2 regions of the Mesorhizobium sp. M0243 genome follow, and region 1 is predicted to be linked to the other one. Evidence: predicted binding sites of a transcription regulator. Region 1 holds the regulator's gene; the other holds the start of a gene.
What was found. The regulator PhoB, encoded in region 1, activates phosphate uptake and scavenging genes when phosphate is short. The targets are predictions, from matches to a motif close to TGTCATNNANCTGTCAT.
Positions count from the first base shown of each region.

Region 1 (15,722 bases):
CTGACAGCAGCCCCTCGGGCAGCTCCTTGCCGAACACCTGGCCGAGTTCGATGCGCAGGAGATCGCCAAGATCGGCCTTCTGCCAGCGCGAGCGCGTCAGCATGTCCTGGGACGCCGCCATAGCCTGCAGCCTGGCCGAGAAGGATGCGGAAAACTCGTTGACGTCGGTAGCCCGCGATGCCGTCTGGCGCGCGATAGCCAGCACCCTGGTGATCGAATTCTTGATGCGATGCTTCATCTCCTGCAGCATCAGGTCTTTTTCGATCAGGCTCTTTTCCGTCGTTTCGTGCAACCGCGACGCTGCCTCATAGGCCCGCTCCTGATAGCGCGCCACCAGCGCGATGGCGCCCGCCAACAACAGGCCGAACAGCCCCAGCATCACCGGAATGGCGCGCGACGACGGCTGCGAGAAGGCGCTTGTCGGCCGGAACAGGACAGTCCATGGCCGTCCGGCGACGATGATCTTTCGGGTGACCAGCAGCCTGTCGCCGAAAGTCGACGCCGGCGGCGTCTCCGACCGGAACAGCAGATTATCGCCGTTCACGGCACCATCGCCATCATAGATTTCGGTGTTGACCGGCAGCAGCGGCGACCGGCTGAGCGCGGTCTGGAACAGATCGCGAGCCCGAAAGGCCGCATAGAGAAAACCGGCCGTCGAGGATCTCGAAGCATTGATGACGTCGGGAGCGGTTTCGACATTGAGCCGCACGAAAACGAAGAAGCCGGTGAACGTCTGCGCGGCGCCCGTGTCCTGGCCCAGCTGCACCAACCCGCTGGCGTGCTGCTGGTCGTCGGACATCGTCTTTTCGATCGCCACACGCCGCACCGGTTCGCTGAACATGTCGTAGCCGATGCCGGCTTGGTTGGATGGATCCAGCGGTTCGAACAGCACGATAGGGGTACGCCAGGATTGCGTGGTATCCGGGTAGATTGGATGACTGACGCCATAATCGTGCAGCATATCGCGTTCGACCGTCGCCTCGTCGCCCGCCTTTGCCAGCCTGAGGAAACCGATGCCGCGCAAGCCGGCGAAATTCTTGTCGACATCGAGCGCGTTGAAGAACGCCTTGAACTCATTGCGAGAAATATCGCCATTGCGGGCGTCGAACAGGGCCTGCGTCGAGCGCAGCAGCGACAGATGCAGGTCGATGCGGCTCTCGATCCGGTTGAGCGCATCGTCGGCAGTCGCCTCGAACTTGATGCGCGCGGCTTCCTGCGTGGCGAAATAAGCAAAACCTGCCATCACCATGCTGATCAGCGCGACGGCGATAAAGGCGATGATCGGAAAAAGCTTCTTCAACGGATCGTGCGGTCCCTGAGCGATGTCGGACCTTTATGGGCAAGTCGCCGTGCCAACACAATGCCAAGGCCAAGCCATCCTTACGGCTGGCATATCACGTGTCCGGCAACCGCGATCTGGCTCGATCTCAGGCCGCTATCTTCAGCGCGCCCGGTCCGGGAATGGCGCCCGGCGGGCATTTGCCCAGAATGATCATCCCCAGCACCTCGTCCTGGGTGACATCAGTGGTGCGGGCGGTGCCGACGACCTGGCCATTCTTCATGACGCAGACCCGGTCGGCAAGCTCGAACACATCGTGGATGTCGTGGCTGATCAGGAAGATGCCGATGCCGTCGGACTTGAGCTGCTTGACCAGTTCGCCGACCTGCGCCGTTTCCTGCGGACCAAGCGCCGCCGTCGGCTCGTCCATGATCAGGATGCGGGCGTTGAACAGGATCGCACGCGCGATCGCCACCGATTGCCGCTGGCCGCCCGACAGCTTGATCACCGGCTCCTTGAAGCGCTGGAAGCGGGGATTGAGCCGACCCATCACCTTGCGTGCCTCGGCCTCCATGGCAACGTCGTCGAGCGTGGCCCAGGCGGTCATCAACTCGCGGCCGAGGAACAGATTGGCGGCGGCGTCGACATTGTCGGCCAACGCCAGCGTCTGGTAGATCGTCTCGATGCCGTATTTCTTGGCATCGCGTGGATTGGAGATCGATGCCTCCTCGCCGTTGACGAAGATCTGGCCCGAATCGCGCTTGTAGGCGCCGGACAGGATCTTGATCAATGTCGACTTGCCGGCGCCATTGTGGCCGAGCAGCGCCACGACCTCCCCGGGGAAAAGATCGATCGAGGCGTCGTCGACGGCGCGGATGCCGCCAAACGCGATCGAGATGTTCCTCATGTCGATCAGCGCGGTGGCTGTAGGAGCAGTCTTGTCAGTCATGGCATGCCCTCCTAGACGCGCTTGCGATAGACGGTGTCGAGCCACACGGCGATCACCAGTACGGCGCCGACGACGATGCTCTGCAGCGGCGAATCGACGCCAAGCAGCACCATGCCGGACTGCAGCGACTGCATCAGCAGGGCGCCGAGCATGGCGCCGATGATCGTTCCCGACCCGCCGGCAAGCGACGTGCCGCCGATCACGGCGGCTGCAATGACCAGCAGCTCGTCGAGCGTTCCAAGCACGTTGGTGGCCGAATTCTGCCGGGCCGAGGAGATCGCTGCGGCGATCGTGGCCAGCACGCCCATGATCATGAACACCTTCATGGTGATCCAGCGCGTGTTGATGCCGGCGAGATTGGCCGCCTCGGGATTGCCGCCGATAGCGAAGACATAGCGGCCGAAACGGGTGCGGTTGGTGATGAAGGTCATGACCAGCCCGACGGCAACCGCCATCAGCACCGGTATGGCGATACCGTGGGCGATGAACAGGCCGCCTTCGGGAACGGTGATGTTGTTGGCAGCCGCATATCTGTTCACGATGCCGATCGGCCAGGGATAGGAATTGGCGAGCCAGACCGCGCCCATGATGGCGCCGCAGGTGACGACTCCGAGCAGCGTCTCGGCCCAGATCGGACGTAGCGGAAACCGGAAACGCTTGCGCTGTACCCGCCCGTTGAACAGCCCAAACACCACGGCGAGGCAGGCGACAATCCCGACGACCCAGCTCCAGGTCGCGCCGATCGATCCCGCCGGCCCGCCGCCCATCAGCTGAAAAGTGGCGTCAAGCGGCGCCACGGTCTGGCCTGACGTGACCCACCAGGCCGCACCGCGCCAGACCAGCAGGCCACCCAGCGTCACGATAAAGGCGGGCACTTCGAGATAGGCGATGACGAAGCCTTGAAAGGCGCCGATCAGCAGGCCGAGCGCCAGGCCGATGACCAGCGCCAGGACCCAGATCCACGGATTGCCGAGTTCGAGCCCGACAAAGCGCACCAGGAAATGCACCTGGGCAAACCCCATCACCATGCCGATCAGGCCCTCGGCGGAACCGACCGACAGGTCGATGTTGCGCATGACGATGACCAGCACCATGCCGCAGGCCATGATGGCAACCGCGGATGTCTGCACCGACAGGTTCCACAGATTGCGCGGCGTGAGAAAGGTGCGGCTGTCGAAATCGAGCGGGTTGACGCCGAGGCGCAGGCTGGAAATGACATGCAGCCCAATCCAGATGACCAGCAGCGCGCCGATCATGCCGAGCATGCGGGTATCGATCTCGGTCGCCTTCAGGAACCGGGCGACGGCCCCGAGTTCCGACGCGCGCGCCGTATCGGCCTGTGGGTTGGACGTCGTATCGGTCATGATTTCCTCCCACCGACTGGCCGTCTGACGCGTATACCGGAGCCCAGCCTAGAAGCTATCCGCATGATGCGGAAACACAAAAGTCTTTGAGAAAACGCCGCGGCTTTTGGGCCGCGGCGTTGAGAATGCAGGCACAAGCCAGCTTTTAGTTGCAGGCCGCGACGGTGCCGGCAGCGACGCCCGTGCAGACTTCTTCCTTCTTGATCCAGCCAGCGTCGATGACGAGGTTGAGATTGTCCTTGGTGATGGCAATCGGGGTCAGGAACAGCGACTTGACGGTGTTGCCGCCCGGCGTCGTGAAGTCCTTGGCGCCGGCAATGTCGCCGGTCTTCTTGCCGTCTGCGAGCTGCGAAGCGATCTCGGCGGCGGTCTTGCCGAGCTCACGCGCGTCCTTCCATACCGAAACGGTCTGCGTGCCGAGCGCGATACGGTTCAGCGCGGCGTGGTCGCCGTCCTGACCCGAGACCGGCACTGTGCCGGCAAGGCCTTGCGCCGTCAGCGCCGCGACGACGCCACCGGCGGTGCCGTCATTGGCCGCGACCACCGCGTCGACCTTGTTGTCGTTGGCGGTCAGGAACTGTTCCATGTTCTTCTGGGCGTTGGCGGGCAGCCAGCCATCCGTGTAGGCTTCGCCGACATTCTTGATCTTGCCGCTGTCGATGGCTTCCTTGAGCACTTCCATCGAGCCCGAGAACAGGAAGTCGGCATTGGGATCGGCACCGGAGCCCTTGATGAAGACGTAGTTGCCTTCCGGCTTGACCTTGAACACTTCGCGGGCCTGCATGCGGCCGACTTCCTTGTTGTCGAAGGTCAGATAGAAGACGTCCTTGTTTTCGATCAACCGGTCATAGCCGACGACCGGAATGCCTTCGTCCAGCGCCTTCTGCACCGCAGGGCCGATGGCCGAGGCGTCCTGCGCCAGGATGATCAGCGAATTGGCGCCCTGCGAAATCAGGCTTTCGACATCGGTGAGCTGCTTGCCGGGATTGGACTGCGCATCGGCGGAGATGTACTTGTCGCCGGCGGCCTCGATCGCCGTCTTCATGGCGGCCTCGTCGGTCTTCCAACGCTCTTCCTGGAAATTGGACCACGAAACGCCGACGACCTTGTCCTTCGCCTGCGCGACAGACGCGAGCGTCAGCGACATGGCGGCACCCGCCAGGATGGCGGCTGTGAATCTTTTCATATTATCCTCCCTGCGCCGCGTATGGCGCGACCAAACTGACCCGAGGGCCGGCACAGAAGCCCTATTTTTTCGAGCCTCGAAAAAACACTGGGCCAACGTCCGAACGCTGTCAACATCGATTCTGATGGATTTTGATGTCATTTCGAGTTTTTTTCGAGTCTCGGAATAAATAAATGACAGGGCGTGCAGCTTCTGCCAGTATTTACCTGCGTCACCGACAGCGTTCCAGGGCAGGAAGAACCGCGGCGACCGGGAGGACGTGAAAGAACATGTCGGTCGGAATCCGCCACGACGATCTGCGTCGCCGCAACCGGGCGATGGTAATTGCGGCCGTGCGCCAGGCCGGACAACCGTCCCGCACCGAAATCGCCGCGACCACAAGCCTCAGCCATTCGACCATCTCGGCGATTTCCTCCGACTTGATCGTCGAAGGCATCCTGACCGAAAGCAAGCCGAGCGAGGCCGGCTCGCTCAAACGCGGCCGGCCGCAGGTCGGCCTCAGCCTCAATCCGGAAGCGGCCGCGGTAATGACCGTGGTGCTGTCGCTGAACTTCCTCTCCGTCGCCGTCATCGACTATGCCGGCCAGGTAGTATCCGAGGAACAGCGCCGGCTGGACACGCTGACGATGTCGCGCGAGTCGCTGATCGGTGAATGCACGGCAATCGTGCGGCGCCGCCTGGCAGATCCCGACCTGGACGTGCGCAGCATCGCCCGCATCGCGCTGGCGATCCAGGGCATTACCGACACCCGTGCCCGCGCCATGCTGTGGTCGCCGATCACGCCGCACACCGATATCGCCTTCGCTGACATATTCGAAGACGCGTTCGGCATCCCCGCCATAATGGAGAACGACTGCAACATGATGGCGGTGGCGCTGCGGTGGCGCGACCCCGATCGTTACCGCGACGATTTCATCGCTATCCTTTTGTCGCACGGCATCGGCATGGGCCTGGTGCTGAAGGGCGAATTGTTCACCGGCACCCATTCCTCGGGCGGCGAATTCGGCCACATGATCCATCGGCCGAACGGCGCGCTCTGCCGCTGCGGACGGCGCGGCTGCGTCGAAGCCTATGCGGGCAATTACGCCATCTGGCGCAACGCCAGGCAGATGGGCGAGGATGCAGAACCCGTCGCCGATGTCAGCGACGCCGACATGCGCGCCCTGGCTGCCGCGGCCCGCGAAGGTGACGGACCCGAACGGGAAGCCTATCGCAAGGCTGGCGAAGCGCTCGGCTACGGCCTCGGCAGCCTGTTCGCGCTGATCGATCCGGCGCCCGTTGCCATGGTCGGCGTCAGCGCGGCCGCCTTCGACCTGATAGAGCCGGCACTGCGCGAGGCGATTGCCCAGACCGCCGGTGGCCAGCACTCAAAATCGATTTCCTTCGACACCGAGCCGAACGAACTGCCACTGATCCGCGAAGGCTGCGCCATGCGGGCACTGATCTTCGTCGATCAAGAGATTTTTGCGCCGGGCGTGCAGGCGAGAGGGAGCGCCGGAAAGAGCGTGGCGTGAGGACCAGGGTCAAAATTGCGCGGTCCGCAACATCTACCGCTCCTTGAAAGCGCGCGCGAAGGAATCGCGCATCGGCCGTACGAGATACTCGAAGAAAGTCCGTTCGCCGGTGCTGATGAACGCTTCTACCGGCATTCCAGGGTAAAGCTGCTCCGCTTTCACGCCGGGCGGCAAGTTGGCGGCAATCTTCAGCTTGGCGCGGAAATAGGGTTCATGCGTAGCCTGATCGATAAGCCGATCTGCGGAAACCTGTGTCACCATGGCTGAAATCTCAGGGGTGAGCCGCATGTTCAACGCTGATAGTCGCAGTCTTGCCGGCTGGCCGACACGAACCTGGTCAATGTCTTTCGGCGGCAGCCGTGCATCGACGATCAAGCCCGATGCCGTAGGCAGAATCTCCATGATCTTCTCGCCGGGGGCAATCACGCTGCCCTTGGAATTGTAGGTGGACGATACCACGATGCCCGCCGCCGGCGCCTTGATCGTCGTCCGCCGCAGCACTGCCTCGGATGCCCGCATCTGTTCGTCAATGTCAGCCAGCGAAGAACGTACCTCGTCGAGTTTCGTCAGGGCTTCCTCCACGCGTTGCGTGGTCAGGCGCTCTATCTGCTCCTGGGCTTCGACGATCTGGGTGTTGGCCGATGCAAGATTTGCCTCCAGCGCCCCTGCCTGCCCGACGAGATCGGCCTCGCTACGCAAAAGCTGTGAATATTCAGTGCGATTGGTGAGGCCCTTGTCCAAAAGGCTGGTCTTGATGCCGAGTTCTTTCTTCACGACTTCGGCCTGTTGCTCAATGGCCTGTTTCTGGGCCTGCAATCCGACAACAGACTGGCGATGCATGGCAACCCGTTGCCTGAGGATCGATTGTTCCGATCGAAATCGGGCGAGCCTGGCGTTGAATTCCTTCTGCTGTTCTTGAACCAGGACCTCGAAATTGTGTTGGAACGGTGCCGGCGCAGCCTCTGTGATTGGCGCAAGCCGATCCAACCCGTCGCGTTCCGCCTCCAGCCGCGAGGCGCTGGCCTTCAACGCGATCGACTGTCTCGTCAGCCGGTTGAGTTCGGCTTGCGCGGCTGTTCGATCCAGCAGGATCAGTTCCTGGGCCTGTTGCACCCGATCACCCTCATGGACGAGCAACTCTTGGATGATGCCGCCCTCGGGATGCTGGATGAGGATGTTCCCGCCTGTCGCCGAGATTGTGCCTTGCGTGATGACCGCGCCGGACAACGGTGCACTGACCGCCCAATAGCCAAAGCAACCCATCAATATCGCCATTGCCGCGTATCCGGCGAATGCCACCCGGCGAATGTCGGTGCGTGCTGTGCCTTCCCGGACGAGGCTCTGTGCTGTCATCTTCTACGATCCAAAGCGGACACTATGAGGGGTGCCGCGGTTCGTCGTTGCAAAAGACCCTGTCACCGCCATGCTGCGCTGTGGGGCAAGGCCGATGCCGGCGATTGGCTGCCGCATCACGTCGCCGCTTGGACCGAAGGCTTCGATCACTCCGCTGCGTAGAAGCATCACGCGGTCGCAGGCTGCGGCGACCGAAGGGCGGTGCGTTATCACGATTGTCGTAACGCCCGCCGCTTTCGCGGCGGCAAGCACTTCTTCGAGCGCGGCTTCGCCGCTGCCGTCGAGATGGGTACTGGGCTCATCCAGAACGAGAACATGCGGATTGCCGTAAAAAGCGCGCGCCAGCCCGATCCTTTGGCGTTCGCCGCCCGACAGTGTTCTGTCCGACGAACCTATTCTGGTCTGATAGCCGTCTCGCTGCTCCAGTATCAGCTCATGCGCCCGGGCATTCTTTGCTGCCTCGACGATAGAGGCGTCATTCGCATCGGGTTCAAAGCGGGCGACATTTTCCGCGATCGATCCGGGAAAGAGCTCCACCTCCTGAGCGAGATATCCGATATGCCGGCCAAGCTGCTTCTCGTCCCAGGTTCTGAGATCGGCGCCATCAATCCTGACGCAGCCGCTGGTTGCCTGAATCGCACCGACAAGTAATCTTGCCAGGGTGGACTTGCCGGCTCCGCTCGGACCTATTATCGCCACCGCTTCGCCTGCGCCGATGCGGAAGTTCAGTCTCTTGATGATGGGTTCGGTGCCGGGTGTGGCGTTCGGCGCGACAAAGATGAGGCCCTGCACGACAATTTCGCCGGACGGGTCCGGCAAGGTCAGTTTTTGCGCATGCGCCGGATGGGCGGAAAACGCCTTGTCCAAACGCTTCCACGATCGTCTGGCGTCGACGATCTGCCGCCATGACCCGATCAGTTGGTCGAGCGGCTGCAGCGCACGGGACGACACCAGGGAAGACGCGAAGATCATGCCGGCCGTCATCTTCCCTTGCAGCACGAGCCATGCTCCGACACCCAGTATTGCTAGCTGAAGCATCATGCGTACGGCTCGCGACGTTCCACTGAAAATCGCGTTGGCCATCGACGAACGGTCATGCAGGACTAGCGCCTCCGCCACGTGCCTTCCCCACACTCGCGCGGCGTTTTGGATCATGCCCATGGCGCGCAGCGTCTCTGCATTCCGGGCAAAGGCCTGCTCCGACAGGCTGGCAACAGCCGAGCGTTCCGCCGACAAGGCATCATTCTTGCCGATGGCAAACTGATTTGCCACGACCAGCGCAAGCAACAGACCAGATCCCGCCAGCGTAAGCCAGAACAGCAAAGGATGGATGAGGTACAGCAGGGCGAGGAAGAACGGAGCAAACGGCAGGTCGAACAAGACCGCCGCGCCACGTGACCTGATGAAGGCGCATACCGAGGCAAGGTCGCGCAGTGGAGGCAGGGCTGCTCCCCCGGCGTACTTAGCCTCCAGCGAGACGGCGAATGTCCTCGCGCCCAGTCTGTTGTCGACAATGGCTGCAACGCGCTGCGTGTAAACGGAGCGGACCGCATCGAGGAGACCGAGAAAGGCGAGTGCGAGAACCGCGATAGCAGAGAGGTAAAGAAGCGTCTCGACGCTGGAGGAAGGCAGGACGCGGTCATAGACCTGCAACAGATAAAGGGGGATCACCAATAGCAGGATGTTGATGAGGAACGAAAAAACACCGACATCGGCGATGGCGCGCCTCAAGACTGCCCGCAGATCAGACCGTGCAATCATTCCCGCGCTCCTAACGGCTCATGGCCCCAACATAAGGGCGTCGCTTAGACCGAATGGTCGCCGGCGATGTCCAAGGGGTGGTGCTGCAGGTCGTCCAGCGTATAGGCGCGGATGTAGTCGATCTTCATCTCCGCTGGCGTAGCCAGATGGTCAGGAGGCTGGCCGGCAATGCCGCCCACCGCGAGATTGGCCAGCATATACATGGGATCGTGCATGTCGGCCGGCGTCGCTGCTTGAGCGACCTTTACACCATCGTAGGTCCAGACAAGCTCATCCTTCGTCCAGAGCAGGCCATAGGTGTGGAAACCGTCGGTATCCGCAACGTTCACCGTTGACGAAACCTTCGTGTGCGCTCCCGTCTCATTGGAATGCGCCGTCATGTAGAGCGTGTTCGGGTCCTGGCCGCGCGTTTCGACAACGTCCAGCTCCGGCGGCCACGATCCGTCCTCCGGAAGCAGCCAGAACGCCGGCCAGGCTCCGGCTGTTTCAGGAAGATCCGCCCGCATTTCGAAATAGCCGTAGGTTTGCGAGAAGGTGTCGTGGGTCGTCAGGATCCCCGAGGTGTATTCGTAGTTGTTGATCAGAGGCTTGATGTCCTCCGGCGCCTGCGCGGCGGTGATGGTGAGGACGCCGTTCTCAACGCTGAACGGATGGACCGAACTCGTCGGGCCATAATTGGCGTCGATATACCACTGCAACTCACCATTGCTGCTCAACGTGCTGCCGTTCGGCGCTCCCCACCAGAAATTGGAATTCCAGGTGCCGTCCTGCCCGTCCCGAAGGCTCAGCGTGTTGAAATCGTCGGAGAAGGACAGCGTCATTGCGGACTTGTCTATCGGAAGTTCGAACTGGGTGGGCTGCAGCTTGTCGATGGTCGTATTCTTGAACACCAGGATTTCGTCGGATCCGAGGTTCAGCATCACGTTCGATTCCACTTGGACCATCTGTGAACGGACGGCATCGAACGAAGTGAAATCGTAGCCGTTAAGGCGGAGCGCATCGGTCGCACCGAAATCGAAGATAAGATCGCTTCCATTACCTTTGGAGATGGCGAAAGTATCGGCGCCATCGCCGCCGATCAGGACATCATTTCCCTTGCCGCCATCCAGCGTCTGGTGACCTGACCCGCCCTTGATGATGTTGTCCAACGCATTTCCGAACGCAAATCGGTTGGTGCCGGTAACGACGAGGTTCTCGAAATTGTCAGGGAGCTTGTAGCTCATCCATGTGTCGATCGTGTCGATCCCTGCCCCAGGATCCTCGACCACCTTGTTGTTGGTGGAATAGAGATGATAGTAGTCGTCGCCGGCGCCACCGTGGATCGTGACAGTGACGCCGGTGTCTCCCCAGAAGGAGTCGTTGCCGGAGGTGCCATGCAGTTCCGGTCCAGACCCGGTGGCCGAGAACCAATGAGTGGAAGCGCCGGTGTAGGCAAGAGGGATGCCTTTGGCGTTTAAGACCGTGCTCATCAGAAATCCTTCCTCATGGTGTCCGACCTGGTCAAAGGTCCGGCGACCGCTCCCAAAGCAACGCTGCAAGGAACGAGATCGTTCCACGGAATCGTCATTCGATCCGAGACCGCAATAATCGGAAGGCGGATAATGAATAAGGAGGTGATGGCTCAATGTAAATTGAAGCAATTTAGTAAAATCGTATATTTATGCAGAACACACGTCGTTTAACGAACGTATATCTAAGTTAACTCAAATTTATTCTTGCATGGCTTTCTGGTCGGAGTCTGCGGGCAAGATGGCGACGTACCGCCAAGAGCGGTCATCCTCATCAGGTTTCGAATGACCGCATTTGGGCCAAAGCGTCACGTGCTCGCTCCCCATCGATGAGACGAGTGCAACATTCCACTCTTCGCGGCTGTTGGCGACCACGTGCTAATCGAGTTTTCCCGGTCACGATCTATCGGGACGGAACAGCCACCTAGTCTTCCCTGATCGCGTAACCCGCCCCACGGATGGTGCGGATGACATCAGGCATGCGGCCGTTGTTGACCGCCTTGCGCAGCCGGCCGACGTGCACGTCGACAGTGCGTTCGTCGATGTAAATCGTCTCGCCCCAGACATTGTCGAGCAGCTGGCTGCGCGAGAACACGCGGCCGGGGTGGCGCATCATGAATTCGAGCAGGCGGAATTCGGTCGGCCCGAGCCGGATCTCGCTCTTCTTGCGATAGACCCGGTGCGACTCGCGATCGAGCACGATGTCGCCGACCTTTAGCACGCTGGACAGCACTTCCGGCTTGGCCCGGCGCAGCAGCGCCTTGACCCTGGCCATGAACTCCGGCGTCGAGAACGGCTTGACCAGATAGTCGTCGGCGCCGGTCGACAGGCCGCGCACGCGGTCGCTTTCCTCGCCTCGCGCGGTCAGCATGATGATCGGCAGCCGCTCGGTCTCTGGGCGCATTCGCAGGCGCCGGCAGAGTTCGATGCCGGAAACCGCCGGCACCATCCAGTCGAGCACGAGAAGGTCGGGAACGTTCTCCTGCAGCCGGATTTCGGCCTCGTCGCCGCGCGTCACCACCTCGACCTGGTAACCTTCGGATTCAAGATTGTAGCGGAGCAGCACGCCTAGCGGCTCCTCATCCTCCACCACCATGATGCGTGGTGCGATCATCGGCTGGTCACCCCTGTTATGCCGCTGGCGCGGACATTGCCGTCTCGTCCTGCTTCGGACGATTGGCTGGCAGCTGCGTGCCGGTCAAAACATAGTAGGCATTTTCGGCGATGTTGGTCACGTGGTCGCCGATCCGCTCGAGGTTCTTGGCGCAGAACAACAGGTGCGTGCACGCCGTGATGTTGCGGGGATCTTCCATCATGTAGGTCAGCAGCTCGCGGAACACCGAGGTGTATTTGACGTCGATGCGTTCGTCATTGTTTCTGAGCGTGGCAAGCGCTGCCGGGTCGGCGGCGGCGTACTCGTCGACGACCCCCTGCACCTGGATCAGCACCAGTTGCGCCATCGCGTCGATCGAATGCGAAAGGTCGTGCGGCGTGACACTCAGCCCGACAGTGCCGACGCGCTTGGCGATGTTCTTGGCAAGGTCGCCGATGCGCTCAAGGTCGCCGGCCATGCGGATCGAACCGACCACCGCACGCAGATCGTTGGCCATTGGCTGGCGCTTGGCGATCAGCGTGATGGCGCGATCGTCCAGCTCGCGCTGGCGTGCATCCATGATGGCATCATCGGAAACCACGCGCTGCGCCAGCGCATTGTCCGAATTGAGCAAAGCCCTGGTCGAGCCACTGACCATCGAGCGGGCGAGATCGCCCATGTCGCGGATCAGCTGGCTGATCTGCTCCAGATCCTCATCGAAAGATGCGACGGTATGTTCACCCATGATCTTCGTCCCTCGTATGCCTGAGCTCAGCCGAACCGGCCGGTGATGTAGTCCTGGGTGCGTTTGTCGTCGGGGGTGGTGAACATCTTGTCGGTGGCGCCCTCCTCGACCAGATAGCCTAGATGGAACATCGCGGTGCGCTGCGACACGCGCGCTGCCTGCTGCATCGAATGGGTGACGATGACGATGGTATAGTTCTGACGCAGTTCGTCGATCAGTTCCTCGACGCGAGCGGTGGCGATCGGGTCGAGCGCCGAACACGGTTCGTCCATCAGGATCACCTCGGGTGACACGGCGATGGCGCGTGCAATGCACAGACGCTGCTGCTGGCCACCGGAAAGACCCGTGCCAGGTTCTTGCAAACGGTCCTTGACCTCGTTCCAGATCGCCGCCTTCTTCAGGCTCGACTCTACGATCTGGTCCATGTCGGCCTTGCGCTTGGCCAATCCGTGGATGCGCGGACCATAGGCAACGTTCTCGTAGATCGATTTGGGGAACGGATTGGGTTTCTGGAACACCATGCCGACGCGCGCCCTGAGTTCGACGACATCGATGTTCTTGTCGTAGATGTCTTCTTCGTCGAGCGTTATCTTGCCGGTTACCCGTGCTGAATCGATGGTGTCGTTCATGCGGTTGAGGCAGCGCAGGAAGGTGGACTTGCCGCAGCCGGAGGGGCCGATCAGCGCCGTCACCTGGTTCAGGCGGACGTCGAGATCGACGTCGAACAGCGCCTGCTTCTCGCCATAGAACACGCCGACCTTGTCGCCGCGCATTTTGATTACTTCGTTCGACTTCATCTTGTCGCCCACTGCGTTTTCAAGGGACTGTTCGGTCATGATGTTCATACCAAGATGCCTTTTTTCTACCAGCGCCGCTCGAACCGACGCCGAAGCACGATCGCGGTGATGTTCATGGCCATGAGGAAGACGAGCAGGATGATGATGGCGCCGGACATACGCTCGACGAAGGCGCGTTCGGCCTCGTTCGCCCACATATAGATCTGCACCGGCAGCGCGGTGGCCGGATCGAAAGGCGTCGTCGGTGGATCGGCGACGAAGGCGACCATGCCGATCAGCAGCAGAGGCGCGGTTTCGCCGAGCGCACGCGCCAGACCGATGATGGTGCCGGTGAGGATGCCGGGCGCGGCAAGCGGCAGGATGTGCTGGAACACCATCTGCATCTTGGAGGCGCCAAGACCGAGAGCTGCCGAGCGGATCGACGGCGGCACCGCTGCAAGTGCGGCTCGCGTCGCGATGATGATCGTCGGCAGCGTCATCAGCGTCAGCACCAGGCCGCCGACGAAGGCGGCAGAGCGCGGCATGCCCAGGAAATTGATGAACACCGCGAGGCCGAGCAAGCCGAAGACGATTGACGGCACTGCGGCCAGATTGTTGATGTTGACCTCGATAAGGTCGGTAAAACGGTTCTTCTTGGCGAACTCCTCCAGATAGATGGAGGCGGCGACGCCGATCGGCAGCGCCAGGAGCAACACGATCACCATCATATAGAACGAGCCGATGATCGCCACGCCCATGCCCGAGGTTTCCGGGCGGCTGGAGGCGCCGTAGGTGAACAGGCCGCTGTTGAAGTGCTCGGCCATCGCGCCCTCGGCCTTGAGCTTGTTCATCCAGGTGATCTGCTGGTCCGAGACCTTGCGTCGCGCTTCCTCGACGCTGAGGTCGATCTGACCCTTGAAAGCCGAGTCGAGATTGGCGGCGGCGAGGATGTTGACGTCGCGCGTCGTGCCGATCACGGACGGATCGGCGGCAACGATGTCGCGCAACTGGACGCGGGCGCCTTCCGACAGGAAGCCCTTGAGCTGCTTGATCGCCGGCTTGTCGTCGGGATTGATGCCGAGCTTGGCCACCAGCGCGTTTTCGGCGAGCTTGGGATAATTCGCCTTGATCAGAACGCTCGGATCGGTTGCGCGTTTGCCGGAAGGATCGATCACCTTCTCGTCGAACGAGATCGGCAGTGATACCGTCGTCTGCCAGAAGGCGGTGTAGCCTTTCGAGACGATGGTGATCAGCATGATTGCCAGGAACGCCAGGCCTACGGAAATCGCCACGACGCCATAGATGCGGAATCGGCGCTCGGCAGCGTAACGGGCCTTCAGGCCGATGTCGCGGCGCGGATGGGCCGCCGCCCTGACCATCGTATCCATGGAAATGTCGGTCATTCGTACTGCTCCCGATATTTGCGCACGATGTAGAGCGCGACGATGTTCATCACCAACGTCAGCGCGAACAGCGTCAGGCCGAGCGCGAAGGCGACCAGCGTCTGCGGCGAATTGAACTCGAGGTCGCCGGTGAGCTGGTTGACGATCTTGACGGTGATGGTCGTCATCGCCTCGAACGGGTTGATGGTGAGGTTGGCGGCGACGCCCGCCGCCAGCACGACAATCATCGTTTCGCCGATAGCGCGCGAGGCAGTCAGCAGGACGGCGCCGACGATGCCGGGCAGTGCAGCCGGCAGGATCACCCGCTTGATCGTCTCGGAGCGGGTCGCGCCGAGGCCGAGCGACCCGTCGCGCATGGCGCGCGGCACCGCGGTTATGATGTCGTCCGAAAGAGAGGACACGACCGGGATCAGCATGACGCCCATGACCAGGCCGGCGGTGAAGATGCTCTGGCCCTGGATGAAGGGCGAACCGCCGGTCAGTGCCGCGGACAGGTCGCGCAGGAATGGCCCAAGCGTGACGACGGCGAAGATGCCGTAGACGATGGTCGGTATGCCGGCCAGCAGTTCAAGCGCCGGCTTGACCACCGAGCGCACCCTGGGCGTTGCGTATTCGGCCATGTAGACAGCCGACATCAGCCCCACCGGCACCGCAACCAGCAGTGCGACGGCGGCGATGTAGAGCGTGCCCGCAAGAAGCGGGATCAGGCCGAACTGGCCCTGGCTGCCGCCCGAACCGGCAGCGGCAAAACGCGGATCCCAGACGGTGCCGAAGAAGAAACTCATCGGCGA
Region 1 covers NZ_JAMYSF010000017.1:65,567-81,288, reverse strand. Annotated here, with positions in the region: gene NKJ11_RS21485 (CHASE domain-containing protein) at 1-1,300, opposite strand, end outside; gene NKJ11_RS21480 (ATP-binding cassette domain-containing protein) at 1,428-2,228, opposite strand; gene NKJ11_RS21475 (sugar ABC transporter permease) at 2,240-3,592, opposite strand; gene xylF (D-xylose ABC transporter substrate-binding protein) at 3,738-4,778, opposite strand; gene NKJ11_RS21465 (ROK family protein) at 5,048-6,292, shown strand; gene NKJ11_RS21460 (HlyD family type I secretion periplasmic adaptor subunit) at 6,326-7,645, opposite strand; gene NKJ11_RS21455 (type I secretion system permease/ATPase) at 7,649-9,406, opposite strand; gene eglC (endo-1,3-1,4-beta-glycanase EglC) at 9,451-10,875, opposite strand; gene phoB (phosphate regulon transcriptional regulator PhoB) at 11,339-12,028, opposite strand; gene phoU (phosphate signaling complex protein PhoU) at 12,045-12,752, opposite strand; gene pstB (phosphate ABC transporter ATP-binding protein PstB) at 12,779-13,597, opposite strand; gene pstA (phosphate ABC transporter permease PstA) at 13,615-14,931, opposite strand; gene pstC (phosphate ABC transporter permease subunit PstC) at 14,928-15,722, opposite strand, start outside.

Region 2 (15,722 bases), on a different contig from region 1:
TCTCGCCCAGAATGGTCGCAACAGACGTTGCGAAGCCCGGTGTCTTAAGCTGGATCGGGGAGACGTTGACACTGACGACATGGACGTGATCGTCTGCCAGGAGCTCGGCGCACACTGTCCTTATCGCCCAGCGCCCGAGTTCCAGGATCGCGCCGGTTCGTTCGGCGACGGGAATGAACAGGCTGGGCGGAACCGATGTGCCGTCCAGCATCTTGAGGCGCATCAGAGCCTCTACCGCTTCAACCCGGTCCGATTTGACATCCTGGATGGGCTGGTAAACGAGTGAAACGAGATTCTGGCCGATCGCTATCTTCAGCAAGGCCGCAATGTTCTCACTCTCGTCGCTGCTTTGCGGATCGGTTGGATCGAACAGCCGGGCACAATTTCGGCCGCCGGCTTTTGCCAGATAGAGAGCGCGATCGGCCTCGTGGATGATCTTCTCCAGCTTGGCCCCGGTCTGCGTCCTGGTGAATGCGGCGCCAACGCTCACCGTTACGATCGAGACGCCGTCGCGCCGGAGCTCGTGGGTAAGCGCCAGGTTCTCCACCGTGCTGCAAATGGCTTCGGCGATGTTCAGGATCTGCTCTTTTGTCTCCATGCGCGCCAGGACGATGAACTCTTCGCCGCCGTAGCGGCCTATGGAACCATTATACTGTTTGATCATCTCGCTCAGGGCATTGGCGACATGGATCAGGCAGCGGTCGCCTTCCTGATGGCCGTAGCAGTCGTTGAATTTCTTGAAGAAGTCCACGTCGATGAGGATCGCCCCGAAGCTGGTGCCGACCTTTTGCCAATCGCTCCAGTAGTCCCGCAGCTTCTCGTCGATCGCGCGCCGGTTCTCCAGACCTGTAAGCGGATCGGTCCGCGACAATCTCAGCAGGGCCTTGCCGCGTTCGGTCGCCTCATTGTGCTGGATCTTGGCTTCCAGGGCATTCAGAAAGACGTTGTAGCGTTCCTCATTTAGTTTCCAGTTAACATACGAGGTGAACGTAAAACAAGAAACATAGAAAGCCCCAAAAACCATTTTGTATGTGAGGGTTGAAGGAACAAAGTAGTTTACAATGTAAAGTATACATAAAATTATTGCGGAAGTTACGATAGAAAGCTTGAAATTGAACGTAAAGAAAAGATTGGCGCTCATCATGAATATGGTCCCAAAGACCATATAGTAAGAGACACTTTCCTTGTCCGCGCCCATAATCGCCGGACACAGCCAACCAACATAGCCAAAGATAATGGCCCCGGCGCAGGTCACGTCGAGCCATTCCGTCCCGACGCCATGGCGAAGCTGCGCTTCCAGGATCAAAAGCGCGCTCAATCCGACCGTGAAGCGCGCCGTGATCGTATAGGCGGCCACATCCGGGATCAGCAGCAGATCGGTTGCCGAAAACAAGAGATAGATCGCAACCGCGATCCAAAGCCCTGGCCTGGCTTCCCCTCTTCGCGTCGCCTGCGCTTCCGTGCGGTAAAGGGTGCGAAGCTCGTCGGCCCCCAGTTCGTAGCGCGGCTCGTACGGCTCCGCATCAACCGCATCGACCAATACGGATGACAGGTGTTCGTTCATCACAATAGACCCCGTTTGAAAGGGATTTTGTTTCCCGAACTCATTTCCAGCTTCTGCCCCCACGCGGGCCGGCTCCTTGGACGCGACGGCGATTGCGACGCCGGGCAAACAAATGCAATCGCGCAAGACAAGTTTCCGTTAACTCGAACCCGGAATTAGGGCCGAAAGCCGTCTAAAGAGGAACATGGTTGGCGGGAAATTAATCATAACGATAAAATGCCGTCGGCTCGACATTGGCAAAGGGAGCATTCTACGCAATAAGTTAACCGACTGTTAACTATGGAGTGATGGCGTGCAGACCGTTCTTGATGGCAAAAGCTTGATTACTGCCGAGATGCTCGCCGGCACGCTGCCTCGGGGAAAGCTCGAGCATCATGGCGAAGCGTTCGAAACCGCTCGCGCGGAGCTGGCCCTCATTCTCCACGCGACACAGCAGCAGGTCGAACAGGACAAGAACCCGGCCGAGATCGTCGGTCGCTTGCTGTCCTTCCTCAATGGCCTGCATTCCAAAGTTCATCCCGACGTCTGGCATGCGTTGATACCGGTTGCGCAGAACCATCCGATCCTGAAGTATTTTCTCGAGGATCCGCTGACGCACTGGTCCTTCACCAAGCCCAGGGGCTATTCCGGCGACGCGCAGTTGCTTGATTACATTTATTGCGATCCGCATGTGGCAGAGAGCGTGGCCAGCGCCTCGGAGGTCGGCAAGGCCCTGTACAGCCATACCCAGAACGTACCGTCATGCGTCGCCGCACGGGAGCGGCGCGATCTCTTGACCCGATACGTCGATCAGATCGCAACCAAGAACGGACCGGAAACCGAGGTCCTGGCGATCGCGGCCGGCCATTTGCGGGAAGCCAATCGTTCGGTCGCCTTGGCGGAGGGCCGGCTCAAGCGTTGGGTAGCGCTCGATCAGGACCCCCAGAGCGTTGGGCTGATCGCGCGCGATTTCCAGGGCACCGCGGTCGAAGCCATCGACGGCTCGGTGCGGACCGTGCTCACGCGGGGTCACAAGCTTGGCAAGTTCGATTTCGTCTATGCCTCCGGCCTTTATGACTACCTCGCCCACAACGTCGCGGTGAAACTCACGAAGACCTGCCTGCAGATGTTGAAGCCGAACGGGACGTTCCTGTTTGCCAACTACGCCGAGGGCACGCCTGACGCCGGCTACCGGGAGACATTCATGGACTGGGTGTTGCTGCTGCGGTCGGAGGTCGATATGTGGAACATCGTCAATGCCAGCGTCGACCGCAACGCCGTCGAGGCGCAGGTGTTCTTCGGCGAGAACCGCAACGTGCTTTATGCCGTCATCGAAAAGCGCGGATAGCGACCGCCTGGACTGCACCAGGCCGGGCGTGCCTTTGGCTTGCACCTCCGGCCGCCTTCCGCTATAGAGCCGCCACCCGCGTAGACACCCTTGGAGGCAACGCGGCGGAAGGCCGCCTTCCCGCATGATCCCGAAAAGTGGATTCCGGTTTTCGGACCAGATCATGCATGGGCATGTCGGCTTTCGACGTTTACGGTCCAGGCACTCTGCCCACCGTGAGCGCTCCAGAACAAACCGAAAGGAAATGCCATGAGCCACGACACTTACGAGCTCAAGGCCGAAGCACGCGAACAGGTCGGTAAGGGGTCCGCCCGTGCAGTTCGCCGCAACGGTAAAGTGCCTGCAGTAATCTATGGTGACAAGCAGCCTCCCCTGGCTATCGCGCTCACCTACAAGGACATCTACTACAAGATCCATGGCGGCGGGTTTCTGACCACGATCGCCACGATCGATGTCGACGGCAAGAAGATCCAGGTCCTGCCGAAGGACTTCCAGCTCGACCCGGTCAAGGATTTCCCTGTCCATGTCGACTTCCTGCGCATCGGCAAGGACACCCAGGTCAATGTCGACGTGCCTGTCCACTTCATCAATGAAGACAAGTCGCCCGGCATCAAGCGCGGCGGCGTGCTCAACATCGTGCGTCACGAAGTCGAGTTCCACTGCCCGGCCAATGCGATCCCGGAGTTCATCACCGTCGATCTCACCGGCGCCAACATCGGCGACTCGATCCACATCTCGGCGGTCAAGCTGCCGGCTGGCGTCAAGCCTGTGATCTCCGACCGCGACTTCACCATCGCGACCATTGCCGGTTCGTCGGCGATGAAGCCGGAGACGGAAGAGACGGCTGAAGCGGCTGCACCTGAAGCGGCTCCTGCCGCCGAAGAGAAGTAACTCTTTCCCGCCCGGAGCAGACGATGCTTGTCTTTGCAGGCCTCGGCAATCCGGGCGCGAAATACGCCAGCAACCGCCACAATGTCGGTTTCATGGCGGCGGACGCAATCGCCCGCCGCCATTCCTTTTCGCCCTGGACGAAGAAATTCCAGGGCCTGATTTCTGAAGGCACGCTCGGCGGCGAAAAAATCGTCCTGATCAAGCCGCAGACCTTCATGAACCTGTCCGGCCAGTCGGTCGGCGAAGCACTGCGCTTCTACAAGCTCGAGCTTTCCGCGCTCACCGTCTTCTATGACGAGATCGACCTTGCCGAAGGCAAGCTGCGCATAAAGACTGGCGGCGGTGCCGGCGGCCATAACGGCATTCGCTCGATCGACGGCCATGTCGGCAACGCCTATCGCCGCGTACGCATCGGCGTCGGCCATCCCGGCGTCAAGGAAATGGTCCAGCACCATGTGCTCGGCGATTTCGACAAGGCCGACCGCGAATGGCTCGAACCGCTGCTCGACGCGATCGCCGACAACGCCGCCATGATCGCCAAGGGCGACGAGTCCGGCTTCATGAACAAGACCAGCCTCGCCGTCCAGGGCAAGGCCGGCTCGCAACCGGAAAAGCCGGCACCGAAGCAGCCGGCGCAGAAGCAGCAAAGTCACGTCCGCCAGGCACGGCCGCAGCAGGTGCCAGCCAAGCTGCCGGAAAGCGGTCCAATGGCCGCCATGCTGAAGAAGCTGTTCGGCGGCAAGGACTGAGCATCAAGGGGACCGAAGGGCTTGACGTTGATCACCCCTATCGCCCATAGCCCTGATCAAATTTCTATTTTCCCGATAGGACCGAACAAAAATGGGTTTCAAATGCGGCATCGTTGGCTTGCCCAACGTCGGCAAGTCGACGCTTTTCAACGCGTTGACCAGAACGGCTGCGGCGCAAGCCGCCAACTATCCATTCTGCACCATCGAACCGAACACCGGCGAGGTGGCGGTGCCAGATCCGCGCCTGCAGAAGATCGCCGCGATCGCCAAGTCGAAGGAGATCATCCCGACCCGCATATCCTTCGTCGACATTGCCGGTCTGGTGCGCGGTGCCTCGAAGGGCGAAGGGCTGGGCAACCAGTTTCTCGCCAACATCCGTGAGGTCGACGCCATCGTGCATGTGCTGCGCTGCTTCGAGGATGACGACATCACCCATGTCGAGGGCCGCATCGACCCCGTCGCCGATGCCGAGACGGTCGAGACCGAGCTGATGCTCGCCGACCTCGACAGCCTCGAACGCCGCATCGTGCAATTCCGCAAGCGCGCCGGCAGCAAGGACAAGGAAGCGACGACCGTGCTGCCGCTGATGGAGGCAGCGCTCGAACTGCTGCAGGCCGGCAAGCCGACCCGCATTCTGCTCAAGGGTATTTCGCCCGAAGATTTGCGCATCCTGCAGGGCTTGAACCTTCTGACCTCGCATCCCGTGCTCTATGTCTGCAATGTCGCCGAGGCCGACGCCGCCACCGGCAACGAGCACACCAGTGCCGTGGAAAACATGGCCACCGCCCAAGGCGCCGGCACCGTGGTGATCTCGGCGGCGATCGAGGCGGAAGTCGCCCAGCTCTCCGACGAGGAAGAAATGGAATTCCTGTCGTCGCTGGGCCTCGACGAACCCGGCCTGAACAAGGTCATCCGCGCCGGCTACGACCTGTTGCATCTCATCACCTATTTCACCGCCGGGCCGAAGGAGACGCGCGCCTGGACCATCCATAAGGGCGACAAGGCGCCACAGGCCGCCGGTGTCATCCACACCGATTTCGAGCGCGGCTTCATCCGCGCCCAGACCATCTCCTACAACGACTTCGTCACACTGGGCGGCGAAGTGGCGGCCAAAGAAGCCGGCAAGGCGCGCGACGAAGGCAAGGAATATGTCGTCCAGGACGGGGACGTGCTGTTGTTCAAGTTCAACACCTGATGTGACGGATGTCACGCCGCCGTGGCGGCGTGATCAGCGCCCTCTCCGGCTAGCCCGGGAAAACCAGCTATTGCCCAACTACCCTCCGGCCACTCACCCAGACCGTGGCGATGTTGGCCCGCGCTGCGTTGAGCACGATCTTCTGGAATATCTCCTCAAGCGTATCGTCGGCCATGCCGATGTGGATGTTCGATGCCCTGGCGCTGGTGTCGATCAGCAGCGCGTCAAACTCATAGCCGACGCGAAAATTGCCCGTCGGCAGATCAAGTGCTTCCGCACCGCCGGCGGTCGCCAGCCAGAACGCCTCCTGGTGCGTGATGGGTTCGCCGGGCGCACCGCGTTGCTCCGGCGGCAGGCCGGCATGCACACCGCTTTGCAGCGTCCTCGACGCTGACAATGCATGTCGGCAGCCATCGAACAGTGACGGGCTGTAGCCTCCGGAAATGTCGGTTCCGAGCCCGACGTGCATGTGCCGGTCAAGTGCTGCGCGCAGCGGAAATGCGGCATTGGCGAAATAGAAATTGGACAGCGGGCAATGGGCAACAGCCGCGCCCCTCTCCTCTATGAGGTCCATATCCTGCTCATCGATGAAATTCGAATGCGCCAGGATCGTATGCCGGGTGAGCAGGCCGAAACCATCAAGGCTTGCCGCATCGGTGCGGCCGAAGCGCGTCTCGACGAACTGCTTTGCCCAGTCGCTCTCCGAGCAATGCGTCTGCACGTGGCAGCCGAATTCGGTTGCCAGCTCGCCGAGTCCTTGCAGCGCCGCATCCGTGCAGCTTGGGATGAAGCGCGGTGTGATCGCCGGCTGGACGAGCGGCCTGTCGCGCGGATCCAGCGACTTGACCGCCTCGATGAACCGTCTGGTGTCCGATACCGCGCTTGCCGCATCGGCATCGCGGTAGAAAGGTGGACACTGCTCTGGATCGTCCATTACCACCTTGCCGACGAGCGCGCGTTGACCCTTCTCAAGACAGGTCTCGGCAAGCGCCAGGCTCGCGTCAACATGGACCGTGGCGAAATAGAGCGCCGTGGTGGTTCCGTTGGCCAGCAGGTTATCGACCAGATCGGCATAGACCTCGCGGGCATAATCGACATCCGCATAGCGGGCTTCGAGCGGAAAGGTGTATTTCTGCAGCCAGACTTCGAGCGGCACATCCAGCGCCTTGCCCATCTGCGGCCATTGCGGCGCATGGATATGCAGGTCGATGAGACCGGGCAGCAGGAATTGGCCATTGGCAAGCTCAACAAGCGTGCCCGCCAGGCGGGCAGCGTTCTGCCTGACCTCGTACTCGCGATGATCCGGCGCCAGCATTTCCGCGATGCGCCCCTGTGCATCGACGCTGAACAGATGGTCCTTCAGCACCTCCAGCCTGCCGCGTTGGGGCGTGTGGAAGGCGGTGCCGAGCAGCGTGAAGGGTTCTCTCGTCATTGCGGCTCCGGTTTGGCTAACGGTCTGCTTGGCCTACAAAAAAACAGTTGGCAAATGTTGTGGCCGCTGTCCTTCGGCACCGACTGATCCCATGATCGAGCGGGAATTTCCAGAGGGGTCAGAAGGGGAACGGTACATGGAACGCGTTGCGTCAGAGATCACATTGATTGCCCAACCGGACGATCCGCTGCCATGGGGCAAGGCAGCGCTGCTCGGCCTCCAGCATGTACTGGCGATGGACGTCTACATCGTGCCGTTTATCATCGCATCGGTGCTCGCCTTCAGCGTCGGCGATGCCGGCGCCTTTATCCAGTCCGCATTCGTGGCCGCAGGCATTGCCACACTGATCCAGTCGCAGCTTTTGATGCGGCTGCCGGTCGTCCAGGGGCCGTCCTTCGTCCCGATCGGCGCGGTGCTGGCCATCGCCTTCGGAGCAGGCGGCGGCGTTGGCGGTCTCTCCGCCGTGGTCGGAGCGCTCATTCCGGGCGCCATACTGGTCATCCTGCTCGGTTCGCCGACAAGAATCTTCCATCGCCTCGTCAACCGCTTCGTACCGCCCATCGTCGGCGGTGCGATCATCATCGTCGTCGGCGTCGCCTTGATGCCGGTGGCGCTCAAGGAGAGCGTGTTCGCGGTCCACGGCACCGCCACGGTCGGCGGCAACATCGTCCTCGCTTTTATCGCCGCTGCCTTCCTCGTCGGCTGCATGCTGACCGGCATGGCACTTGGCGCGAAGGGCGCCTGGCTGCGCCTGCTGTCCGTGATCATCGCCCTGGTGGCAGGCAGCGTGGCCGCCGCCTTCATGGGCCAGTTGAACATGGCGGGCGTTGCGGACGCGACATGGTTTTCCATGCCGCGAATCGCCTTCCTCAATCTCGACGTGACGTTCTCGCTGTCGGCGACACTGACGATGCTGATCGTCTATATCGTCGTTCTCGCCGAAACCACCGGCACCTGGTTCGCCGTCGGCGCCGTCATCGACAAGCCGCTGTCGGACGAGCAGCTCGACAAGGGCGCGACAGGTGAAGGCCTCGGCTGCCTGGTCAGCGCGCTGCTGTGCAGCACCCCGGTGACCGGCTATTCGTCCAATGCCGGCATCATTGCCATCACCGGCATTGCCAGCCGCGCCGCCTTTGCCGCCGCCGGCATCTTCCTGGTGCTGTTCGGGCTGATCGGCAAGCTTTCGGCGGTCATCGCCTCGATACCGGGGCCTGTCATCGGCGGCGTTTTCGGCGTCCTCTGCGTCGTCATCGCCATGAACGGTTTCCGCGTCGTGCGCGGTACACCCCTGACCGAGCGCAACATGCTGGTCATCGGTCTGCCGATCCTGATGGCGCTGTTTGCCACGCTGGCGCCGCCGGATTTCGTCAAGACGCTCCCCGACCTCGTGCAGTACATCCTCGGCTCATCGATCGCCTTCGGCGCCGTCTGGGCCATCGTGCTGCACCAGATCCTGCCAAACTCCCGGTAGACGTATCCTAAGATGGCGGGCGGCAATGTGCCGTCCGCTATCTCTCTGCATCGTTGACAGCACTTGCCGTTGACCTGTTTTGCGGGCGGCATGGCCTGCCTTGACCTTGTCACATCACGGGTCTAATCGGCTGGGGCACGCGGTCGGCGCTTTCGGCGAAAGTGTCCGTCTCGTGCAATCCAACACGACGCGTCAATCCGAACGCACCCTTTGGCCCCAGCAAGGGATATCAGGCGATGATCAAGGCCTTCGTCGTGGACAATGACCGCCTGCGCGTCGTCGACGATCTCCTGGCAAACAGCGAGACCATCGTCTGGGCGGACCTGTTCAACCCGACAAAGGAAGAGGAAGCGACGATCGAGAGCTGGCTCGGCGTTGCCATTCCGACGCGCGAGGAGATGGAGGAGATCGAGATTTCGAGCCGCCTCTATGTCGAGGACGGCGCCTACTTCATGACCGCCACCCTGCCCGCCCAGACCGAGGTCGACGATCCCTTGATGTCGCCGGTCACCTTCGTGCTCGCCGGCACAAGGCTGATCACGGTGCGCTACCACGAGCCGAAGGCCTTCAAGACCTTTCCGCAGCGCGCCGAGAAGGTGGCGACCGGCTGCACCAGCGGCGACACCATCCTGATCGGCTTGCTGGAGGCGATCGTCGACCGTCTCGCCGACATTCTGGAACGCGCCGGCCGCGACATCGAGGCGATCTCGCGCGATATCTTCGAGGCGCGGTCGACCAAGGTTTCCAAGCGCAACCGTGATTTCCAGGAGTTGCTGAAAGCCATCGGCCGCAAGGAGGACATTGCCTCCTCGATCCGCGACAGCCTGATCTCGCCGCCGCGGCTGGCTCTGAGTGGCCCTGTCGATCGGCGGCCACAGGCTGGCGCAGTAAAAATCGCTTGACCAAATGAACGCCGGCCTGCATCCGGAAACCCCGATCCTGGGGATCTTGGGTCGACAAGCCGGATTCCAGACCATGACTGCAGAGATAAAAACATGGGCCTATGAGGACTTCGTCGAGGGCGCATCGATCGACCTCGGCTCGAAGCTCGTGAGTGCCGCCGAGATCGTCGAATTCGCCGGAGAATTCGACCCGCAGCCGATGCATCTCGACGAGGAAGCCGGCAAGGCCAGCATCCTCGGCGGGCTGGCAGCGTCGGGCTGGCACACCTGCGCAATGTTCATGCGCATGCTGTGCGATGCCTTCCTGCTGGACTCGACCTGCCAGGGCGCGCCCGGAGTCGATCAGGTCAAATGGAAGAAGCCGGTCCTGGCCGGCGACCAACTGACCGGCACCCTGATGGTTATTGCCAAGCGCCTGTCGAAATCGAAGCCGCAACTCGGCTTCGTCACCATGCGCAGCGAACTGTTCAACCAGCGTGGCGAAAGCGTCTTCGAGCTCGAGAACTCCGTCATGTTCCTCACGCGCGATGCCGCGGGGAGCCAAGCATGACACTGGACGAGTTCTTCCGTATCGGCACCACCGTCACGCTCGGCTCGCACTCATTCGAGCCCGAGGCGATCAAGGCCTTCGCCCGTAAGTACGACCCGCAAATCTTCCATATCGACGAGGAGGCCGCGAAGAAAAGTGTGCTCGGCGGCCTCTGCGCGTCCGGCTGGCACACGGCCGCGACCTGGATGAAACTCAATCTGGAAAACCGTATGGACGCCGAGATCGCTGCGTGGAGCGGTCCCGGTCCAGTGCCGGAATTCGGTCCCTCGCCCGGCTTCAAGAACCTGAAATGGCTGAAGCCGGTCTATGCCGGGCAAACCATCACCTTCACGCGCACCGCGCTGTCGCACCGCCCAATCGCCTCACGCCCCGGCTGGCGGCTGCTGGCGCTGCGTTCGGAAGCTTTCGATTCCACCGGCGACAAGGTGCTCGAGTTCGAAAGCGCCGTTCTGGTGAAGGCCGAGTAACGCCACTTTCCCTCTCCCTTCTTGTAGGAGAAGGGAGAGCACTCCTCAATGTCCTTCGAACCCTATCAGCGTTCTGACCGGCACACCGAGGGCTTCGAGCTTGGCGCGGCCGCCGAGGTCCGGCAGGTCGATGACAAAACAGGCAGCGAGGATGTCGGCGCCGATCTGGCGCAGAAGTTTGACCGCCGCCTCCGCGGTGCCGCCGGTGGCGATCAGATCGTCGACAAGGATCACCTTCTCGCCCGGAGCAACGCCGTCCTTGTGCATCTCCATCTCGTCCAGCCCATATTCCAGGCTATAGGCGACGCGCACCGTCTCGTAGGGCAGCTTGCCTTTCTTGCGGATCGGCACGAAGCCGGCCGAGAGCTGATGGGCGACGGCGCCGCCAAGGATGAACCCGCGTGCCTCGATGCCGGCGATCTTGTCGATCTTCTGGCCGGCATAGGGATGCACCAGTTCGTCGATGGCGCGGCGGAAGGCGCGCGCATTGCCGAGCAGCGTGGTGATGTCGCGAAACAGGATGCCGGGCTTGGGATAATCCGGAATGGTGCGGATCGCGGCGAGCAATGTGTCTTCGAGGGAGGATTTCATGGGTCGAGATTACCTGAAACGGAGGTTCTTGCGCGACAATTGTTCGATCGAACTGCAGCCCATCAGCTTCATGCCGCGTTCGATCTCGACCCGCATCTGCTCAAGCGCCCGTTCGACGCCGGGCTGGCCCGCCGCCGCGAGCGGGAACAGATAGTAGCGTCCGACGCCGACGGCCTTGGCACCCAGCGACAGCGCTTTCAGCACATGCGTGCCGCGCTGCACGCCGCCATCCATGATGACGTCGATCCTGTCGCCAACGGCGTCGACGATCTCGGCAAGCTGATCGAACGCCGCCCGCGAGCCATCCAGCTGCCGCCCGCCATGGTTCGACAGCACGATGCCGCTGCAGCCGATGTCGACGGCGCGTCTTGCATCCTCCACCGACATGACGCCCTTGAGGCAGAACGGACCCGACCAAAGCTTGACCATCTCGGCCACGTCGTCCCACGTCATCGACGGGTCTAGCATCTCGGTGAAGTAGCGGCTGATCGACATCGTGCCGCCGCCCATGTCGACATGCTCGTCGAGCTGCGGCAGCTTGAACCCCTCATGGGTGAAATAGTTGATCGCCCAGGCCGGCTTGAGCGCGAACTGTGCCATTCCGGCGAGATTGAGCTTGAAGGGAATGGCAAAGCCGGTGCGTTTGTCGCGCTCGCGGTTTCCCCCGGTGATGCTGTCGACGGTCAGCATCATCACCTCGACGCCGACCGCCTTTGCGCGCTGCATCATCGCCCGGTTGAGGCCGCGATCCCGGTGGAAATAGAACTGGTAGACCTGTGGGCTGCTGCTGATGCCGCGCGCCTCCTCGAGGCTGACGGTGCCAAGCGAGGAGACGCCGAACATGGTGCCGTATTTGGCGGCGGCCCTGGCGACCGCGCGCTCACCCTGATGGTGGAACAGGCGCTGCAAGGCGGTCGGCGAGCAATAGAACGGCATCGCCAGCTTCTGGCCCATGACCGTCACCGACATGTCGACCTCGCTCACTCCGCGCAGCACGTTGGGAACAAGGTCGCAGGTCTCGAAGCTTTCGGTGTTGCGGCGATAAGTGACCTCATCGTCGGCCGCGCCGTCGATGTAATTGAAGATCGGCCCGGGCAGCCGCTGCTGTGCCATCCGCCGGAAATCGGAAAAGTTGTGACAGTCGCTGAGCCGCATCATCGAATTCCAAAGGCCATGGCGGGACGAGCTTCTCGCCACCGTTCGATGCGTCGAATATCAACCTGATGCCGCCATGCCAACGGACTAATTGCCGAACTTTCGCTTGAGCACTGGTGCAGACGGAAAAGGAGCGCCTGAAGCGCCCCTTCCCGTCTGACCCGGCCGACAAAGATTACATGCCGAGATCGGAACGAAGCTCGGCTCTGGCCACTTCATATTCAGCCTTGAAGTCGTCCCGGTTGAGCAGGACCGCGGCAATAACGCTGCCGGAAATCTTGCCCATCTCGACGTCGGACGCATAGTGGATGCCGCCGACCTCGCGGTTGTGGGCGTATTCGGCCGCACGCGCCATGATCTCGGCGCGCTTTTCCGGGACCATGTCGGACAGGATGATGCCCATCATCGTGCCGACGGTGGCATGGCCGGACGGCCAGGAACCGGAGCTCGACAGCTTGACCGCCGGCTTGACGAGATCGCTGAGCTGATGCGGGCGCGGGCGCTTCCAGACATCCTTGGCCGGGTCGACGACAGCCCCTTCGGTAGCCACCACGCGATCGAAGAAAGCGCTGAATTTCGGCAGCGTTTCCTTGTTGAATTTCGGCCCCATGACGTCGGCAAAGCGCCAGACATTCTCCTCGGCATCGGCCACCGCGCTGGCGACCATCTCCGGGGTGCGCGTCACCTGCAGCGTCAGCACCTCGCCGAGTTCGGCCTTGGTCTGCGCCGAATCGTTTGCCGGCGGCGGCGGCAGGATCATCGTCAGGTCGACGTCCTTGTTGGTGACGAAGGGCTGGGCGTCTTCCGCTTGCGCTGCCGAGCCGAGGATGAGCAGCAACAGGCCTGCCGCGAGCGATGCGTATCTTTTCATAAATGCGATCCTTTGATGAGAGCAGCACAGGATCGCCGGATGCGATGACGGCCATGTGACATGACCAGCCTCCGGAAATGCAAAAGGGCGCCTCTCGGCGCCCTTCGCGATCACTTGATTGTGTGGCCTAGTGGGCCACGCCTTCCCACACCTTGCGCTTGGTGAGATAGACCAGCGCGCCGAACAAAAGCAGGAACACCAGAACGCGAAAACCGGTCTTCTTGCGGTCTTCCATATGCGGCTCGGCCGCCCACGCCAGGAAGGCGGAGACGTCGCGGGAATACTGGTCGACGGTCTGCGGCGCACCGTCATCATAGGTCACCTGGCCGTCGGAGAGCGGCTTGGGCATTTTCAGCGACACGCCGGACATGAAGTACGGATTGTAGTGGGTGCCTTCCGGGATCACCATGCCGGCCGGCGGCGTCTGGTCGTAGCCGGTCAGCAGCGAGTGGATATAGTCGGGACCGCCGGCATCGTATTGTGTGAAGATGTCGAAGACGAATTGCGGAAAGCCGCGCTCGACGCCGCGCGCCTTGGCCAGCAGCGACATGTCGGGCGGGGCAGCGCCGCCATTGGAAGCAGCAGCCGCTTCCTCATTGGCGAAGGGCGGCGGGAAATGGTCGGACGGCTTGCCGGGACGGTCGAACATGTCGCCGGCATCGTTGGGGCCGTCATGGATTGTGTACTCGGCCGACAGCGTCTTGATCTGCGCATCGGAATAGCCGAGGTCCGACAGCGTGCGGAACGCCACCAGGTTCATCGAATGGCAGGCCGAGCAGACTTCCTTGTAGACCTTGAGGCCGCGCTGCAACTGCGCCTTGTCGTAAGTGCCGAATGGGCCGGTGAAACTCCAGTCCATTTCCTTTGGCTCGTCGATCGGGAAATGCGTCGGATTGGCCACATTGTGTGCCTCTTCGGCGGCGATCGCCCGAGTGCCCGCGGCCCCAGCGGCGACCGCCACGAGGCCGATCAGCGCCAGCGAGGTGAGAATCTTTTTCATGCCAAATCCCCTTAGATTCTCTACCCGCTCAGCCTTTGGTTTCCGGAGCCGCCGTAGCGCCCGCCGGATGTCCGCTGCCGCCCTTGTTCTTCTCGAGCACCGCCTCGGTGATCGAGTTCGGCAGCCGTCGCGGCGTCTCGATCAGGCCGAGCACCGGCAGCGCGATCAGGAAGAAGGCGAAGTAGAACAATGTCGCCATCTGCGCCATGAACACATAGCTGCCTTCGGCCGGCTGCGAGCCCAGCCAGCCAAGCAGGATGGCATCGGCCACGAACAACCAGAAGAACAGCTTGTACCAGGGCCGGTAAACGGCCGAGCGTACCTTCGAAGTGTCGAGCCACGGCACCAGGAACAACATGACGATGGCGCCGAACATGCACAGCACGCCGCCGAGCTTGGAGTTGATCGGCCCGACATTGAAGGTGATGGCGCGCAGGATCGCGTAGAACGGCAGGAAGTACCATTCGGGCACGATGTGGGCCGGCGTCTTCAGCGGGTTGGCGACGATGTAGTTGTCGGGATGGCCGAGATAGTTCGGCAGGTAGAAGACGAAATAAGCGAAGAAGAACAGGAACACGATCATGCCGAACGCGTCCTTGATGGTCGCGTAGGGGGTGAAGGCGACAGTGTCGGTCTTCGACTTGACCTCGATACCCGTCGGGTTCGACTGGCCCACGACATGCAGCGCCCAGATGTGCAAAACGACGACGCCGGCAATCATGAACGGCAACAGATAGTGCAGCGCAAAGAAACGGTTCAGCGTCGGGTTGTCGACGGCAAAGCCGCCGAGCAGCAGCTGCTGAATCCAGTCGCCGACCAGCGGAATGGCGCTGAAGAAGCCGGTGATGACGGTGGCGCCCCAGAAGCTCATCTGGCCCCATGGCAGCACGTAGCCCATGAAACCGGTCGCCATCATCAGGAGATAGATGATGCAGCCGAGGATCCAGAGCAGTTCGCGCGGCGCCTTGTAGGAGCCGTAATAGAGGCCACGGAAGATGTGGATGTAGACGGCGACGAAGAAGAACGAGGCGCCGTTCGAATGCATGTAGCGCAGCAGCCAGCCGGAATTCACGTCGCGCATGATCTTCTCGACCGAGCCGAAGGCCAGATTGGTGTCAGCCGTGTAATGCATGGCCAGCACGATGCCGGTCAGGATCTGCGCCACCAGCATGATCGAAAGGATGCCGCCAAAGGTCCACGCATAGTTGAGGTTGCGCGGCACCGGATAGGCAACGAAGCTGTCATAGACCAGCCGCGGCAGCGGCATGCGGGCGTCGAACCAGCGTCCGAGACCGGTTTTGGGCGTATAGGTCGAGTGTCCCTCGCTCATCGAAATATCCCCTGCCTCAACCGATAAGGATCTTGGTATCGGAAATGAACTTGAATACCGGAACCGCCATGTTCTCAGGCGCCGGGCCTTTGCGGATGCGGCCGGCCGTATCGTATTGCGAACCGTGGCACGGGCAGAACCAGCCGCCGAAATCGCCTTCCTGGCCAAGCGGAATGCAGCCGAGATGCGTGCAGACCTGAACCATCACCATCCAGGCCTCCTTGCCG
Region 2 covers NZ_JAMYSF010000004.1:131,019-146,740, reverse strand. Annotated here, with positions in the region: gene NKJ11_RS06765 (putative bifunctional diguanylate cyclase/phosphodiesterase) at 1-1,564, opposite strand, end outside; gene NKJ11_RS06760 (class I SAM-dependent methyltransferase) at 1,857-2,891, shown strand; gene NKJ11_RS06755 (50S ribosomal protein L25/general stress protein Ctc) at 3,141-3,782, shown strand; gene pth (aminoacyl-tRNA hydrolase) at 3,806-4,531, shown strand; gene ychF (redox-regulated ATPase YchF) at 4,623-5,726, shown strand; gene guaD (guanine deaminase) at 5,794-7,158, opposite strand; gene NKJ11_RS06735 (uracil-xanthine permease family protein) at 7,295-8,629, shown strand; partial or broken gene NKJ11_RS06730 (CorA family divalent cation transporter) at 8,866-9,477, shown strand; gene NKJ11_RS06725 (MaoC family dehydratase) at 9,605-10,081, shown strand; gene NKJ11_RS06720 (MaoC family dehydratase) at 10,078-10,548, shown strand; gene NKJ11_RS06715 (adenine phosphoribosyltransferase) at 10,594-11,139, opposite strand; gene NKJ11_RS06710 (alpha-hydroxy acid oxidase) at 11,149-12,294, opposite strand; gene NKJ11_RS06705 (acid phosphatase) at 12,470-13,165, opposite strand; gene NKJ11_RS06700 (cytochrome c1) at 13,293-14,165, opposite strand; gene NKJ11_RS06695 (cytochrome b) at 14,194-15,495, opposite strand; gene petA (ubiquinol-cytochrome c reductase iron-sulfur subunit) at 15,512-15,722, opposite strand, start outside.
Region 2: NKJ11_RS06705 (acid phosphatase) is a predicted target of PhoB. The motif match lies at 13,210-13,226, and genes of this name have one in related genera.